One region of the Kitasatospora brasiliensis genome, then DNA from elsewhere that is predicted to be linked to it. Evidence: riboswitches for the same ligand, from Rfam matches in the RefSeq annotation. Region 1 holds a riboswitch; each other region holds the start of a gene.

Evidence for each region. A riboswitch is a leader RNA that binds a small molecule or an ion and turns the genes downstream of it on or off. The one in region 1 is predicted to bind S-adenosylmethionine.
Region 2: linked by a shared signal. The riboswitch ahead of QWJ13_RS05310 (aminotransferase class V-fold PLP-dependent enzyme) and the one ahead of QWJ13_RS33075 (IclR family transcriptional regulator) in region 1 are both predicted to bind S-adenosylmethionine.
Region 3: linked by a shared signal. The riboswitch ahead of thrC (threonine synthase) and the one ahead of QWJ13_RS33075 (IclR family transcriptional regulator) in region 1 are both predicted to bind S-adenosylmethionine.

The regions. Positions count from the first base shown of each region.
Region 1 is NZ_JAUOOW010000011.1:6,075-11,105, forward strand. Features, by position in the region: gene QWJ13_RS33065 (AfsR/SARP family transcriptional regulator) at 1-1,901, opposite strand, end outside; gene QWJ13_RS33070 (hypothetical protein) at 2,160-3,242, shown strand; SAM riboswitch class I at 3,309-3,451, shown strand; gene QWJ13_RS33075 (IclR family transcriptional regulator) at 3,675-4,388, shown strand; gene QWJ13_RS33080 (DUF362 domain-containing protein) at 4,566-5,031, shown strand, end outside.
Region 2 is NZ_JAUOOW010000001.1:1,165,292-1,170,322, reverse strand. Features, by position in the region: gene trpD (anthranilate phosphoribosyltransferase) at 50-1,126, shown strand; SAM riboswitch class IV at 1,236-1,354, shown strand; gene QWJ13_RS05310 (aminotransferase class V-fold PLP-dependent enzyme) at 1,407-2,771, shown strand; gene QWJ13_RS05305 (Lrp/AsnC family transcriptional regulator) at 2,787-3,068, opposite strand; gene QWJ13_RS05300 (rhomboid family intramembrane serine protease) at 3,110-3,892, opposite strand; gene QWJ13_RS05295 (hypothetical protein) at 4,094-4,357, shown strand; gene QWJ13_RS05290 (NYN domain-containing protein) at 4,491-5,031, shown strand, end outside.
Region 3 is NZ_JAUOOW010000006.1:142,064-147,094, forward strand. Features, by position in the region: gene QWJ13_RS23420 (ubiquitin-like small modifier protein 1) at 181-459, opposite strand; gene thrC (threonine synthase) at 491-1,771, opposite strand; SAM riboswitch class I at 1,788-1,922, opposite strand; gene QWJ13_RS23430 (glucosyl-3-phosphoglycerate synthase) at 2,071-3,072, shown strand; gene QWJ13_RS23435 (alpha,alpha-trehalose-phosphate synthase (UDP-forming)) at 3,111-4,577, shown strand; gene otsB (trehalose-phosphatase) at 4,581-5,031, opposite strand, start outside.

The sequences.
Region 1 (5,031 bases):
GCCGCCACGGCCGTGTCCGGGTGGTCGGGGCGGCGCCGGGCGTAGGCGCGCAGCAGGTCGTGGAAGCGGTAGCGGCCGGGGAACGGGGACTCCATCATCGCCACGTCCACCAGGGCCTCCAGCAGGTCCTCGGCGTCGTACTCGTCCAGGTCCAGCAGCGCGGCCGCGGCCTGGAGCCCCAGGTCGGGGCCGTCCACCGAGGCGGCCAGCCGGAACGCCCGGGCCTGGGCGGGAGCCAACTGGCGGTAGCTCAGCTCGAAGGCCGCCTCCACCTCCAGGTCGCCGATCCGCAGCTCGTCGAGCCGCCGGCGCTCGACCGCCAGCCGGCGGCCCAGCGTCTGCACCGTCCAGCTCGGCCGGGCGGCCAGCCGGGCCGCCACGATCCTCACGGCGAGCGGGAGGTGGCCGCAGACCAGCAGCAGCTCCCGGGCGGCCTCCGCCTCGGCGCCCAGCCGCTCGGCGCCGATGGTGCGGCCCAGCAGTTCGAGCGCCTCCTCGGGTTCGAAGACGCCGAGGTCGGCCTGGACGGTGGCGGGCAGGCCGGCCAGCCGGGTGCGGCTGGTGGTGAGCACGGCGCAGCCGACCGCGCCCGGCAGCAGGGGCCTGATCTGCGCGGTGTCGTGGACGTTGTCGAGCAGCACCAGCAGCCGCCGGCCGTCGACCACCGAGCGGAACAGCGCCGAGCGGGCGTCCAGCCCGTCCGGCACCGTGTCGGCCGGCACGCCGAGCGCCACCAGGAAGCCGCTGAGCACCGCCTCCGGATCGGCCGGGGTGACGTCGGCGCCGCGCAGGTCGGCGTGCAGCTGCCCGTCCGGGTAGGCCTCGCGGATCCGGTGGGCCACGTGCAGGGCGAGCGCGGTCTTGCCGACCCCGCCCATGCCGACCACGGTCGCGATCACCAGGGCCTGCCGGCCCGGGTTGCCGAGCGCCTGGCCCAGCCGCTCCACCAGGACCGTACGGCCGGTGAAGTCAGCGGCGTCGGGCGGAAGTTGGGCCGGTCTGGGATGCGGGGTGGCGGCCCCGACGGGCACCTCCGGCGCGACGGCGGCGACGGGCGCCTCGGACTGTTCGGCCCGCTGCGGCTCGGCCGGCTCCACCGGCCCGGAGCGCGGCGCCGCGGACACGGCCGGCGCCGGGGCGGCGAGCGACGGGTCGCCCTCCAGGATCCGCTGGTGCAGCAGGTCCAGCTCCGCCCCGGGCGCCACCCCCAGCTCGGCCAGGAACAGCTGGCGCGTGCCCCGGAAGACGGCCAGCGCGTCCGCCTGCCGCCCGGCCTGGTACAGCGCCCGCATCAGCAGCCCGTACGCCCGTTCGTGCAGCGGGTGTTCGGTGGTCAGTGAGGTCAGCTCCGGAATGCACCGGGAGAACCGCCCCAGGGTGAGGTCCAGGGCGATCCGCTCCTCCAGCAAGGTCAGCCGAAGCTCCTCCAACCGCTGGCGCTGGCGCTGGGCGAACGGGCCCGGGATGCCGGTCAGCGGCTCGCCCTGCCACAGCTCCAGCGCCTGGTTCAGCAGGTCGCGCGCCTCCTGCGGCTCCCCGGCGGCCGCCGTGCGCTCGGCCCGCGCCGCCAAGTCCTCCGCCCGCGCCGCGTCCACGGCGTGCTTGGGCAGCACCAGCCGGTAACCGTCCCCGGCCGAGGTCAGCACGGCCGGGGCGTCCGGCTGCTCGCCGTGCAGGACCTTGCGCCACCGCCAGGCGTACGTGCGCACCGTCGTCATCGCGGTGCTCGGTGGCTCCTCGCCCCACAGCGCGTCGATCAGGTCCGTGGCGCTCGCGCCGTGTCCCGGCCGCAGCAGCAGCACCGCCAGCATCGCCTGCTGCTGGGGACTGCCGACCTTCAGCGCGGTGCCGCCGCGCTGCGCCCGCATCAGTCCCAGCACCGAGAACCGGAAATCATCCATTCCTGCACCTGCCCGCCTCGTGTGCTCGCCCCCGCCCGCGCACGCGCCACCCCCCGAAATGATGAGCCCCTATCAACCCACGCCACCCGTCGGGCTGTCGAGAGATCGTCGACCCGACGGTGATCCGGTGTTGATCGGCCGTCAGCACAATCGGAGGCGTGGCACCCGAGTCGGCTCGGCACGAACCGCCGGGCCCGCCACACCCCGGTCGCCCTGCCGCCGCCCGGGCGACCACCACGGCCCTCGAAGGCGAAGCCCATGAACACCGACCTGCTCTACCGGCTGCTCGACGTCGACCCGGCCGCCGGACCGGTCGAACTCCTCCACCGCGCCCGCGCCGACCGCGACCTCCCGTACCTGGTGCTCGCCGCGCTCGCCCGGGAGGGCGTACGGATGGGCCGGCACGCCCGGGCCGAGCTCCAGCGCGCCCGCGACCGGGCCGACTGTTACACCCGCCTCGCCCGCGAGCTCACCGACGCCACCGGGGTCCGCCCGATCCGCGGCCTCCCACTGACCGGCCACTACCCGCCCGAGCTGCCCCGGCCGCTGGACGAACTCAGCCTGGTCAGCCCCACCGAGGCCGCACTCTGGCAGGCCGTCAACCGGCTGGTCACCGACCACCCGGTGGAGAGCGTGGACGTCACCCTGCTCGGCGACCGCCCCCGGCACACCGCCGTCACCCTGCGATGGCCCGCCGAGGACCCGCTGCTCGACCCGTGGTACCAGGTCCGGCTGGCCACCGCCGCGCTCACCGGCGACCACGCCACCGTCCCGATCCGCCCCTACCTGGCCGCCGCCGACCACGTCGAATGCCTGATCGCCCTCGCCGAGGAGGGCCTCGGGCGCGCCTTCCGCGCGACCGACGTGATCGACGTCGCCCAGCTGGCCGGGCAGCCCTTCGAACCCGACGAGACCGCCGCGGTCGTCGCCGCCTACCGGCTCGCCCCGGAGACCGCCGCCCTCCTCGACCTCGCCGCCGAGCACGTGCCGCTCGGCGCCCTGCGGGACGTACGCGCCGTCCTGGAGGCCGAGGTCGCCCCCGAACTGCGCCGCCGCCACACCCCCGCCGGCGCGTCCCCGCCGCGCCACGGCACCCTGCTGCGCCGCACCGTCACCCGGTACCAGTGGGACGAGGCCCTGCTGCTGCCCGCCGGCGCCGCCACCCTGCTGCTCACCCCGGTCGCCGACTACCTGCTCGCCCCCGCCGGCACCCGCCCGACGGCGCTCGAACGCAGCGCCGCCCTCGCCGCCCTGCACGCCTGGGACGCCGCTTCCGGCACCGCCCCGGACACCGCCGACCGGGCCCCGCGCATCGGCCTGAGGGAGCCGCGCCACCGCTGATCGGCGCCGCGCACGGCGGCGGCCCCCGTTTTGGCGAGCCGCCCGGAGCTATGTATCGTTCGTCGCGAATCATCCAGAGGGGTGGAGGGACCGGCCCTACGAAGCCCCGGCAACTCCCCGTTCGACCCGGCGTCCGAAGTACGCGCCGTGCCGTCCGGGGGCAGTGCCAACTCCGGCCTGTCGCCACTGTGGCGCGGGAAAGATGAGGAGACACGGTGCTCTCTGTGCTGTCCTTCGCCCGGGCGCTGACCGCCCCGGCCCTTCCGCGTACCCTTCGTACCCCTCTCGGTACCCCTTCCGTGCCCGGCGCAGGCACTCGGCCGACTCCTCCGGCCCGTCCTCGCTGACCACCCCCGGCTTCCGCACGCCGGGAGCCGCCGTGAGCAGGACCACCCGCCGCTCACGGGCACTGAGACTGGAGTACCCCACACCATGGAGAACACGAGCGGCGTCGGCGTGCTCGACAAGGTCACCACGATCCTCGGCATCCTGGAGGCAGGCCCGGCCACCCTGGGCGGACTCGTCAACGCCACCGGCATGGCGCGCCCCACCGCCCACCGGCTGGCCGTCGCCCTCGAACACCACCGGCTGGTCACCCGCGACATGCAGGGCCGCTTCGCCCTCGGCCCCCGGCTCACCGAGCTCTCCACCGCGGCCGGCGAGGACCGCCTGCTGGCCGCCGCCGGCTCGGTCCTCACCCACCTGCGCGACGTCACCGGGGAGAGCGCCCAGCTCTACCGGCGCCAGGGCGAGGTCCGGATCTGCGTGGCCGCCGCCGAACGGCTCACCGGCCTGCGCGACACCGTGCCGGTGGGCGTCACCCTGCCCATGAAGGTCGGCTCCGCCGCGCAGATCCTGCTCGCCTGGGAGGAGCCCGAGCGCCTGCACCGCGGACTGCAGGGCGCCCGGTTCACCGCCACCGCGCTCAGCGGGGTACGGCGCCGGGGCTGGGCCCAGTCCATCGGGGAGCGCGAGCCGGGCGTCGCCTCCGTGTCGGCACCCGTGCGCGGACCGTCCAACCGGGTGGTCGCCGCCGTCTCCGTCTCCGGCCCCATCGAACGGCTCACCCGCCACCCGGGCACCCACCTCTCCCAGGCCGTCCTGGAGGCGGCCCGCCGCCTCACCGAGGCGCTGCGCCACCCCTGACCGGCACGGTCGGACGCCGGACACGAGCGCGCGCCCGCCCTCGCATCCGGCGTCCGACCAGTAGCATCGCTTCAAACCTCTTTCGAGCTACCTTCCGGTAAGTCAGCGATGGCCCGGACGGACGCCAACGGGAAGGCCGTCCAGCGGCGTTGGCCGTCCACCGGCGTTGGGGGAGATGTGACCGTCGTCGCCGCCGTGGCCCGCTCCACCCGGGTCCGGCCGCGCTCCGCCGCGGACCTGCTGGCGGAGGCGGTCGCCCGGGCCGGGCTCTGGGAGCGGCTCGCCGAGCGGGCGCACGGCGACCCGGGCGCGGTCGCCGTGCTGCTCACCCCGGGCGCCTCCGCGTACGGCGATCCGGCGACGGCCGTCAGCGCCGCCCTCGTGGAGCACCTGATCGACCAGCTGCACGACCGGGGCTACCACGACGTCACCGTCGGCGCCGCCCGCTGCGGCCCGGACACCTGGCTGGCCGGCCCCGGACTCCTCGACACCTGCCGCCGCCTCGGCTACCGCGAGCGCACCCCGCACGGCAACGCCTACCGCCTGGTGGACCTCTCCGAGGACGTCCAGCCGGCCGAGTTCCCCGAATCCGCCGTCCTGCACGGCAGCGGGCTGGCCCGCGGCTGGCTGGAGGCGGGCTTCC
Region 2 (5,031 bases), on a different contig from region 1:
GTACGGACGTCCCCCCGGAGCGGGGAACCGACAACAGCTGGAGTCAGCCATGGTGAACGTGAACCCTGCGAACGGCGGTAGCGACCCCGCGCAGGTGGTCCGCACCTGGCCGGACCTCCTGACGGCGCTGTTGAAGGGGGAGGACCTCGACCGCTCGTCCACCGCGTGGGCGATGGACCGGATCATGAGCGGCGAGGCGTCCCCCGCGCAGGTGGCCGGATTCATGGTCGCGCTGCGGGCCAAGGGCGAGTCGGTCGAGGAGATCACCGGCCTGGTCGACGCGATGTACGAGCACGCCGAGCCGCTGGACATCCCCGGCCCGGCGGTGGACATCGTCGGCACCGGTGGCGACCGGGCGAAGACCGTCAACATCTCCACCATGTCGGCGATCGTCGCGGCCGCCGCCGGGGCCAAGGTGATCAAGCACGGCAACCGGTCGGCCTCCTCCGCCAGCGGCTCCTCGGACGTGCTGGAGAAGCTCGGGGTGGCGCTGGACCTGTCGGCCCGGCGGGTGGCCGAGGTGGCCGAGGAGGTCGGGCTCACCTTCTGCTTCGCGGCGAAGTTCCACCCCTCGATGCGGCACGCCGCCACCGCGCGGGTCGACCTCGGAGTGCCGACCGCCTTCAACATCCTCGGGCCGCTGACCAACCCGGCCAAGGTCGCCTCGCACGCCGTCGGCTGCTTCGACACCCGGCTGGCCGGGCTGATCGCCGGGGTGCTGGCCCGGCGGGGCGCGACGGCGCTGGTCTTCCGCGGCGACGACGGGCTGGACGAGCTGACCATCACCACCACCTCGCGGGTGTGGCTGGTGCGCGACGGGGAGGTCACCGAGAGCACCTTCGACCCGCGGGACGTCGGCATCGAGCTGGTCGGCATCGAGGCGCTGCGCGGGGCGGACGCCTCGTACAACGCCGAGGTCGCGCGGCGGCTGCTGGCCGGGGAGCACGGGCCGGTGCGGGACGCCGTCCTGCTGAACACGGCGGCGGCGCTGGTGGCACTGGACCTGGGCGAGGCGCCGCTCGCCGAGCAGCTGGCGGCGGGCATGGAGCGGGCCGCGAGGGCGATCGACTCCGGCGCGGCGCAGGACCTGCTGCGGCGGTGGTCGGAGGCCACCAGCCGGGCCTGAGGCGGTAGTTGGGAGCCCGCGTCGGTGCGCCGGCGCGGGCTTCCGCGCGCTGTCCGGATGGTGGAACGCCGTTTGACCGCCCGTCGGCCGCGACCTAGAGTCTTGGCCAGGTCATGAGTGACAGCGCCAAGCCCCAGCTTGCTGTCCGGCAACCCTCCGTCCGTGGCGGGGTGCCCTGGGTGAGGACCGGGTCGTCACGGCAAGCCGTCCGTGCGACAAGCGCGGACGCCGGACGACTAGCACTCCCGGGGTCCCTCACCCTGAGAAGGAGTGCATCCCCATGTCCGTTGTTGCCGAAATCTGTGCCCCGCTCGCCGTCCTCGGTGCCGATGTCCAGGTCCCGCTCGCCAGCGGTGAGAAGGTCGGCTACGCGGCGCTCGACTACGCGGCCAGCTCGCCGGCGCTCCAGCGGGTGTGGGACGACGTCGCCGCCTACGCGCCGTACTACGGCAGCGTGCACCGCGGGGCCGGGTACCTCTCGCAGCTGTCCACCGACCTGTTCGAGCAGAGCCGCCGCACCGTCGCCGAGTTCCTCGACCTGCGCGAGGGCGACCAGGTGGTCTTCACCCGGGCCACCACCGACTCGCTCAACCTGCTGGCCGCCGCCGTTCCGGCCGGCACCCGGGTGTTCGCCTTCGAGACCGAGCACCACGCCTCGCTGCTGCCCTGGGCGCACGCCGGACTGGACGTCACCTACCTGCGGGCGCCGCGCTCGCGGGCCGAGGCCGTGGCCGCGCTGGACACCGCGCTCGCCGAGGCGCCCGAGGGCCCCAAGCTGCTCTGCGTCACCGGCGCCTCCAACGTGACCGGCGAGCTCTGGCCGGTCGCCGAGCTGACCGGGACCGCCCACCGGCACGGCGCCCGGGTGGTGCTGGACGCCGCCCAGCTGGCGCCGCACCACCGGGTCTCGGTGCGCGAGCTGGACGTCGACTGGATCGCCTTCTCCGGCCACAAGATCTACGCGCCGTTCGGCGCCGGGGTGCTGGCCGGCCGGGCGGACTGGCTGGACGCGGCCGAGCCGTACCTGGCCGGCGGCGGGGCGACCCGGACGGTGGCCCGGGAGACCGACGGCTCGGTGGCCGTCCAGTGGCACACCGGCCCGGCCCGGCACGAGGCCGGCTCGCCGAACGTCATCGGCGCCTACGCGATCGCCTCGGCCTGCCGGGCGCTGAGCGAGGCCGGCTTCGACGCGCTGGAGGCCCGCGAGCGGCAGCTGATCGCCCGGCTGACGGCCGGGCTGGCCGAGATCCCGCAGGTCAAGGTGCTGAACCTGTTCGGCGCCGACTCCGCCCGGGTGGGCGTGCTGTCCTTCGTCGTCCAGGGCTGGAACAGCTCGCACTTCTCGGCCGCGCTGTCCGCCGAGTACGGCATCGGGGTGCGCGACGGGCTGTTCTGCGCCCACCCGCTGCTCCGCACCCTGCTCGGGGACGAGGACGTCGCCCCGTCCGAGTGCGGTGCGCCGGAGCCCTCACTGCCCGGCGAGCGCAGCCTGAACGCGATCCGGGTGAGCTTCGGGGCCGGGACGCCGGACGAGCACGTCGAGCGCTTCCTGACCGCCGTCCGGGAGCTGGTCACGGACGGCGCGGCCTGGAACTACCGCAACGAGGGCGGGCGCTGCGTCGCGGACACTCGTCGGGCGGGCTGAGCGCCACTCGTTCGGCTACTCGTCCAGGCCGAGGGCGAAGGCGGCTTCCAGGTCGTGCTGGGAGTAGGTGCGGAAGGCGATCTGGGTCTCGGTGTCGGCCACCCCCGGGACCTTGTTGAGCCGGCCCGGGATGACCTCGGCCAGGTCGTCGTGCCGGCGCACCCGCACCATCGCCACCAGGTTGTAGCCGCCGGTCACCGAGTAGACCTCGCTCACGCCCTCGATGGCGGCGATGGACTCGGCGATCTCCGGGATGCGGTCGACACTGGTCTTGATCAGGACGATGGCGGTGATCACTGTTCGGGCTCCTTTGTGAGGTCCCGCCAGCGTATCGGGCGTCAGCCGGGTCGTCGCGGGGGGTGGCGGGCCGCGAGGCAGGCGAGCAGGAACCCGGCGGAGAAGCCGATCACGTGGACCAGGTACGCCACCCCCGGGCCGGCCGAGTGCACCGACCACCACTGGAGGGCGAACCAGAGGCCGAGCACCAGCCAGGCCGGGAAGCGCAGCGGCAGGAAGAACAGCAGCGGGACGAGGGTGGTCACCCGGGCCCGGGGGTGGAAGCGCAGATAGGCGCCGAGGACGGCGGAGATCGCGCCGGAGGCCCCGATGAGCACCCGGGTGGCGTCCGGCGAGTGCGCCTCGGCGAGCGCGAAGCCGTACGTGCTCAGGCAGCCGGCCGCCAGGTAGAACACGGCGTACCGGGCCCGGCCCAGCCGCTGTTCGACGGTGGGGCCGAAGACGTGGAGGAAGAGCAGGTTCCCCAGCAGGTGCAGCCAGCCGGCGTGGAGGAAGAGGCCGGTGAGCGCGGACAGGGCCGGGTGCTTGCCGGGGATCGGGGCGGCCGGGCAGCCGGGGACCGGGTCGGGGGCCTCGGCCAGTTGTTCGGCGGTCAGCGGCCGGCCGGACAGCAGTTCGGCCGGGACGGCGCCCCAGCGCTGCTCGTACCGCTGCTCCGCGCAGACCCGGGTCTGGCCGCTGCCGTACAGCGGGTTGAGCCCGGCGGCCGGGCCGAGCAGGAAGACCAGGGTGTTGAGCGCGATCAGGGCGTAGGTGACCGTGAGGAGGGTGGCCGCCCGGTGTCGGCCCCGGGCGGCGGTGTGGTCGGGGACCGCGATCGCCATGCGGCCAAGCATCCCTCCGGGCGCCGCAGGTGACACGGCGGTTTACGGCAGGTGGACCAGCGCGGGTGTTCGGGCAACCGGTGGTCGCGGCGGTTGCCCCAGGCAATAGGCTGGGGGCGGGCGATCCCGCCTCCCGCCGCCGACGCCGGGGCTCCGGGGGGAGTGCCCAGCCCGACCTGGGACCACCCGAGAGGACCCCCGATGACCGTCCCCGCCCTGACCGCTGAGACGCGCTGGCGCTGCACCCTGTGCGGCAACCTCACCCGCTTCGACGTGACCCGCACCGCGCGGGTGACCGAGTTCCTGCACTTCGACCTGTCCGGCGAGTCCAAGGTCGAGGAGACCGAGGTGCTCAGCGAGACCATCGAGTCGGTGCGCTGCCGCTGGTGCAACGCGGTGGACCAGGTCGAGCTGGTGGCCCGCCCGGGGGCCGAGGACGCGGAGGCCCCCGCCGAGCAGGGCTGATCCCCGGCGGTGCGGCGGGCGGTGCGCGACACCCCCGTCCGCCGCACGGGACAATACAGAACAAGACGCACGGAGCGTGACGACAGGGGCGGCAGCGGCCGTACCCCGCTGGACCAGGATCGGAGCCGAGGACGTGGTGGACGCAGCGAAGGAGCCCGGCGAAGCCCAGGGGCTTCAGCCAGCTGCGGCCGAGGCCCCGGCCGAGGCGGAGCGCGTCGTCGAGAAGCTCGACCGGCCGCTGCCCGAGGGGGTGCGCCGGCGGGTGGTCGGGCTGGCCTCGGACGCGCTCGGCGGGCTGCCGTCGGCCGAGCTCCCGCAGAGCCTGCGTCAGTACGTGAAGTTCACCCCGGCGCGGCGGGCCAAGTACGCGGCCACCGCGCTGGCGGCGGCGCTGGAGGCGGAGCCGGCCTTCCGGGTACGGATAGCGGAGCGGTTGCGGCTGGGGCAGCCGGACCTGGTGAAGGCGCTGGAGTCGGGCACCGTCCCGAGCGCCGCCGATCCGATGGACGTCGCGGCCGCCGCCTACCTGGTGCGGTCGGCGGGCTGGAGCCGGCTGGTGGCCGAGGCCGGCGAGGAGGCCGAGCGGGCCGGCGCCGAGGACGCGGCCGCGGAGGCGGCCCGGCTGGTGGAGAAGCTCCAGGCGGAGCTGGCCGAGCTGCGGGCCTCCGGGCGGG
Region 3 (5,031 bases), on a different contig from region 1:
GTGCAGCACGCCCGGAAGAAGCGCGGGCGAAAAGGAAACCATGTTCCCAGTCGAGCGACACTCTACTCCGACTCGACCCGAAAATATTCCCGCCGAAATGCCGACGGCCGTCCGCGCATACGGAGAACGGAATTCCGTACGCACGGACGGCCGCGGGATTCCCGCGACGGACGCGACGGCTCAGCAGCCGCCGGCCACCGCCGGGATGATCGAGACGCCGGCGCCGTCCTTGATCTCGGTCGCCAGGCCCTCGGCGAAGCGCACGTCGTCGTCGTTCACGTAGACGTTCACGAAGCGGCGCAGCTTGCCGGTGTCGTCCAGGATGCGGGCGGAGATGCCCGGGTGGTTCGCCTCCAGGTCGGCGATGACCTCGGCCAGGGTGGCGCCCTCGGCGGTCACCTCGGCGGCGCCGCCGGTGTAGGTGCGCAGGATGGTGGGGATGCGGACGTTGGCGCTCATGACGCTCCTATCGGGTGGTTCGTGAAGTCGTTCAGGCGGAGGCGAGGCCGGCGGCGCGGAAGGCGTCCAGCGTCGGGCGGATGACGGCGGTCATCCCGGAGTCGGAGACGGCGTCCAGGGTCTTCAGGCCGTCGCCGGTGTTGATCGCGACGGTCTCCTTGGCCGGGTCCAGCTGACCGGTCTCGACGAGCTTCTTCAGCACGCCGACGGTCACCCCGCCCGCGGTCTCGGCGAAGATGCCCTCGGTCCGCGCCAGCAGCCGGATCGCCGCCACGACCTCGGCGTCCGTGACGTCCTCCACCGCGCCGCCGGTGCGGCGGGCGATGTCCAGCACGTACGGGCCGTCGGCCGGGTTGCCGATCGCCAGCGACTTGGCGATGGTGTCCGGCTTGACCGGCTTGATCACGTCCCGGCCGGCCTTGAACGCGGCCGACACCGGCGAGCAGCCCTCGGCCTGGGCACCGAAGATCTTGTACGGCCGGTCCTCGACCAGGCCGAGCTTGATCAGCTCCTGGAGGCCCTTGTCGATCTTCGTCAGCTGCGAGCCCGAGGCGATCGGGATGACGATCTGCTCCGGCAGCCGCCAGCCGAGCTGCTCGCAGATCTCGTACGCCAGCGTCTTCGAGCCCTCGCCGTAGTACGGCCGCAGGTTCACGTTGACGAAGCCCCAGCCCTCGCCGGCCGTGTCGCCGATCAGCTCCGAGCAGAAGCGGTTCACGTCGTCGTAGTTGCCCTCGATGCCGACCAGCTCACCGCCGTACACCCCGGCCATCACGACCTTGCCCTGCTCCAGGTCGTGCGGGATGAACACGCAGGACCGGAACCCGGCGCGGGCCGCCGCGGCGCCCACCGCGCCGGCCAGGTTGCCGGTGGAGGAGCAGGACAGCGTGGTGTAGCCGAACGCCCGGGCCGCCTCGATCGCGCAGGCGACCACCCGGTCCTTGAAGGAGTGGGTCGGGTTGCCCGAGTCGTCCTTGATGTGCAGCTGGGCGGTGAACCCGAGCTCCCGGCCCAGGTTGTCGGCCTTCACCAGGGGGGTCCAGCCCGGGTTCAGGTTGGGCTTGGAGGCCACGTCGGCCGGGACGGGCAGCAGCGGCGCGTAGCGCCAGATGGAGGCGGGACCGGCCTCGATCCGCTTGCGCAGCTCCTCGGCGGCCTCGCTGCCGAACTCGTAGGCGATCTCCAGCGGGCCGAAGCACTCCAGGCAGGCGAAGCTGGGACCGAGCGGGAACCGGGTGCCGCACTCCCGACAGGACAGGGCGGCGGCGGGGCCGAGGTCGACGGAAACAGGTGCGGCAGTGTCGCTAGCCATGATGGCGAGGCCTCTCTCCTCATCTTCCCCGCGGCGCGGTCGCGCCACAGGCCGGAATTGGCACCTGTCCCGCCGGGGCCTGTCGAGACAGCCGCGCGAGAAGGTTGCCGGGACGTCAACGGGCCGTTCCCTCAGTCCCTCTGGATGAGCTTGTGAAATTGTGGTGGTGCTCAACGGCGACCCCGACGTGCAAAGGTCCGACCGCTGTACGAAGACTGTATCCGAAGGCGTCAATCCTGAACGGGACCGTCCGCCACGCGAGATGACCCGTTCCACCCGACCCCGCCGAGGAGACTTCCGTGCCCGCCGAACCGACCCCCGAGCTCCTCCCGCAGGCGGCGTCCTGGCTGAGCCGACGCTCCTGGAGCGCGGCCGACCGGCCGGTCGACACCCTCCTCGCGGCCAAGGAGCGCACCGGCCGCACGGTCAGCGTGGTCCTCCCCGCCCTGGACGAGGAGGCCACCGTCGGCGACATCGTCCGCACCATCCGGCGCGAGCTGATGGAGCGCCTCCCACTGGTCGACGAACTCGTCGTGGTGGACTCCGGCTCCACCGACGCCACCGCCGCCGAGGCCGCCGAGGCCGGCGCCCGGGTCGAGCACCGCGACGCCATCCTGCCCCGGCTGCCCGCCGTCCCCGGCAAGGGCGAGGTGCTCTGGCGCTCGCTGCTGGTCACCCACGGCGACATCGTCTGCTTCGTGGACGCCGACCTGCGCGAATTCGACCCGGCCTTCGTCTCCGGCATCGTCGGCCCGCTGCTGACCGACGAGTCGATCCAGCTGGTCAAGGCCATGTACGACCGCCCGCTGGAGTCGGAGGGCGCCGTGCTGCCGGCCGGCGGCGGCCGGGTCACCGAACTCGTCGCCCGCCCGCTGCTGAACCTCCACTGGCCGGAACTCGCCGGTTTCGTCCAGCCCCTCGGCGGCGAGTACGCGGCCCGCCGCTCGCTGCTCGAACGACTGCCCTTCCCCACCGGCTACGGCGTCGAACTCGGCCTCCTGGTCGACGCCCTGGAGCTGGCCGGCCTGGACGCCCTGGCCCAGGTGGACGTCGGCGTCCGGCACCACCGCCACCAGGACGGCCAGGCCCTCGGCCGGATGGCCGCCACCATCTACCGGACCGCCCTCGAACGCCTGGACCGCAGCCACCGCCTCAAGGCCTCCGCCGACCTGGTCCACCCCCAGCTCACCCAGTTCACCCGCGACCCGCTCAGCCGCGCCTTCACCGCCCACACCCACCCGGTCACCGCCCAGGAACGCCCCCCGATGCACACCGTCCCCGAGTACGCCACCCGGCACTGACGGGTTTGCCACGCCGGGGCCCCGGCAACATCCCAACCATGGGCGATCTCACGACCAACCGTTCGAACGCGACCGGCACCGCCCCCGTCCTGGTGGCTTCCAACCGGGGACCGGTGTCCTTCAGTACCGCCGACGACGGCACGCTGACCCTGCGGCGGGGCGGCGGCGGCCTGGTCTCCGGCCTCTCCGCGATCGAGGACCCGAACGCCGTCTGGGTCTGCGCCGCCCTCAACGACTCCGACCGCAGAGCCGCCGCCGAGGCCCCCCACGGCCGCCTCGACCTGGCCGGCCACGAGGTCGGCGGCCAGGCCGTACGGATGCTGGACCTGGACCCGCGGACCTTCGCCCGCGCCTACAACGGCGTCGCCAACTCCACCCTCTGGTTCGTCCACCACCTGCTGTACGCGACGCCCACCGCGCCCGCCTTCGACGCCGACTTCCGCACCGAGTGGGCCGCCTACCGGGCGTACAACGAGGCCTTCGCCGAGGCCCTGGCCGCCGAGGCCGCCCCGGACGCCGCGGTCCTCGTCCAGGACTACCACCTCTCGCTGGCCCCGGCCCTGCTCCGCGCAGCCCGTCCCGACCTGCGGATCGGCCACTTCTCGCACACCCCGTGGGCCCCGCCCGAGTACTACCGGCTGCTGCCCGACGACGTCGCCCGGGCCGTACTCACCGGCATCCTGGGCGCCGACCGGGCCGGCTTCCTCGCCGAGCGCTGGGCCCGCGCCTTCGCCGCCTGCTGCGCGGACGTGCTCGGCGCCACCGTCGACCACGAGGCGCTCACCGTCACCTTCGAGGGCCGCACCACCCGGCTCGGCGTCCACGCCCTCGGCGCCGACGCCGACTTCCTGCGCGAGCGCGCCCACCGTCCCGACGTCGACGAGCGCCTCGCCGCCCTGCGCGCGGCCGTCGGCGAGCGCCGCACCATCGTCCGGGTCGACCGCACCGAGCTCAGCAAGAACATCGTCCGCGGCCTCCAGGCCTACCGGCACCTGCTGCGCACCCGCCCCGAGTGGCACGACCGGGTGGTGCACATCGCCTTCGCCTACCCGTCCCGCACCGACCTGGCCGAGTACCGGAACTACACCGCGCAGGTCCAGGAGCTCGCCGAGGCCATCAACGCCGAGTTCGCCACCCCCACCTGGCAGCCGCTGATCCTGCACGTCGACGACGACTTCCCGCGCTCCCTCGCCGCCTACCGGCTGGCCGACGTCGCCCTGGTCAACCCGATCCGCGACGGCATGAACCTGGTCGCCAAGGAGGTCCCGGTCGTCTCCGACCACGGCTGCGCCCTGGTCCTCTCCCGCGAGGCCGGCGCCCACGCCGAACTCGGGGACGACGCCCTCACCGTCAACCCGTACGACGTCATCGCGACCGCCGACGCCCTGCACGCCGGCCTCGCCATGAGCCGCGAGGAGCGCGCCGACCGGACCAAGCGGCTGGCCGCCGCCGCCACCGCGCTCCCCCCGCAGCAGTGGTTCCTGGACCAGCTCAACGCCCTGTGAGCCTCAGCGCGCTGTGAGCGCCCGGCCCAGGGTGTCCAGCAGTTCCACCACGCCCTCCGGCCCGGCGACCACCAGGTCCGCCCGGTCGGCGAGCTCCCGCACCGGCGCGTCCCCCACCGCGCCGGCGCACACCAGCACCCCGGCCAGGCCCTCGCCGCGCAGCTTCTCCACCGCGGCGAAGGCCGCCACGTCCCCCAGGTCGTCCCCCGCGTAGAGCACCGAACGGGCTCCGCGCTCCCGCAGGAAGCCGGTCAGCGCCGCGCCCTTGTCCACCCCCGGCGGCCGCAGCTCCAGGACCAGCCGTCCGGGTTCCACCACCAGCCCGTACGAGGCGGCCAGCTCCTCCACCGGCGCCCGCAGCAGCTCCAGCGCCTCCTGCGGCCGCGCCGTGCGCCGGGTGTGCACGGCCACCGAGCGCCCCTTGTCCTCCACCCACGTCCCCTCGGGCGCCCCC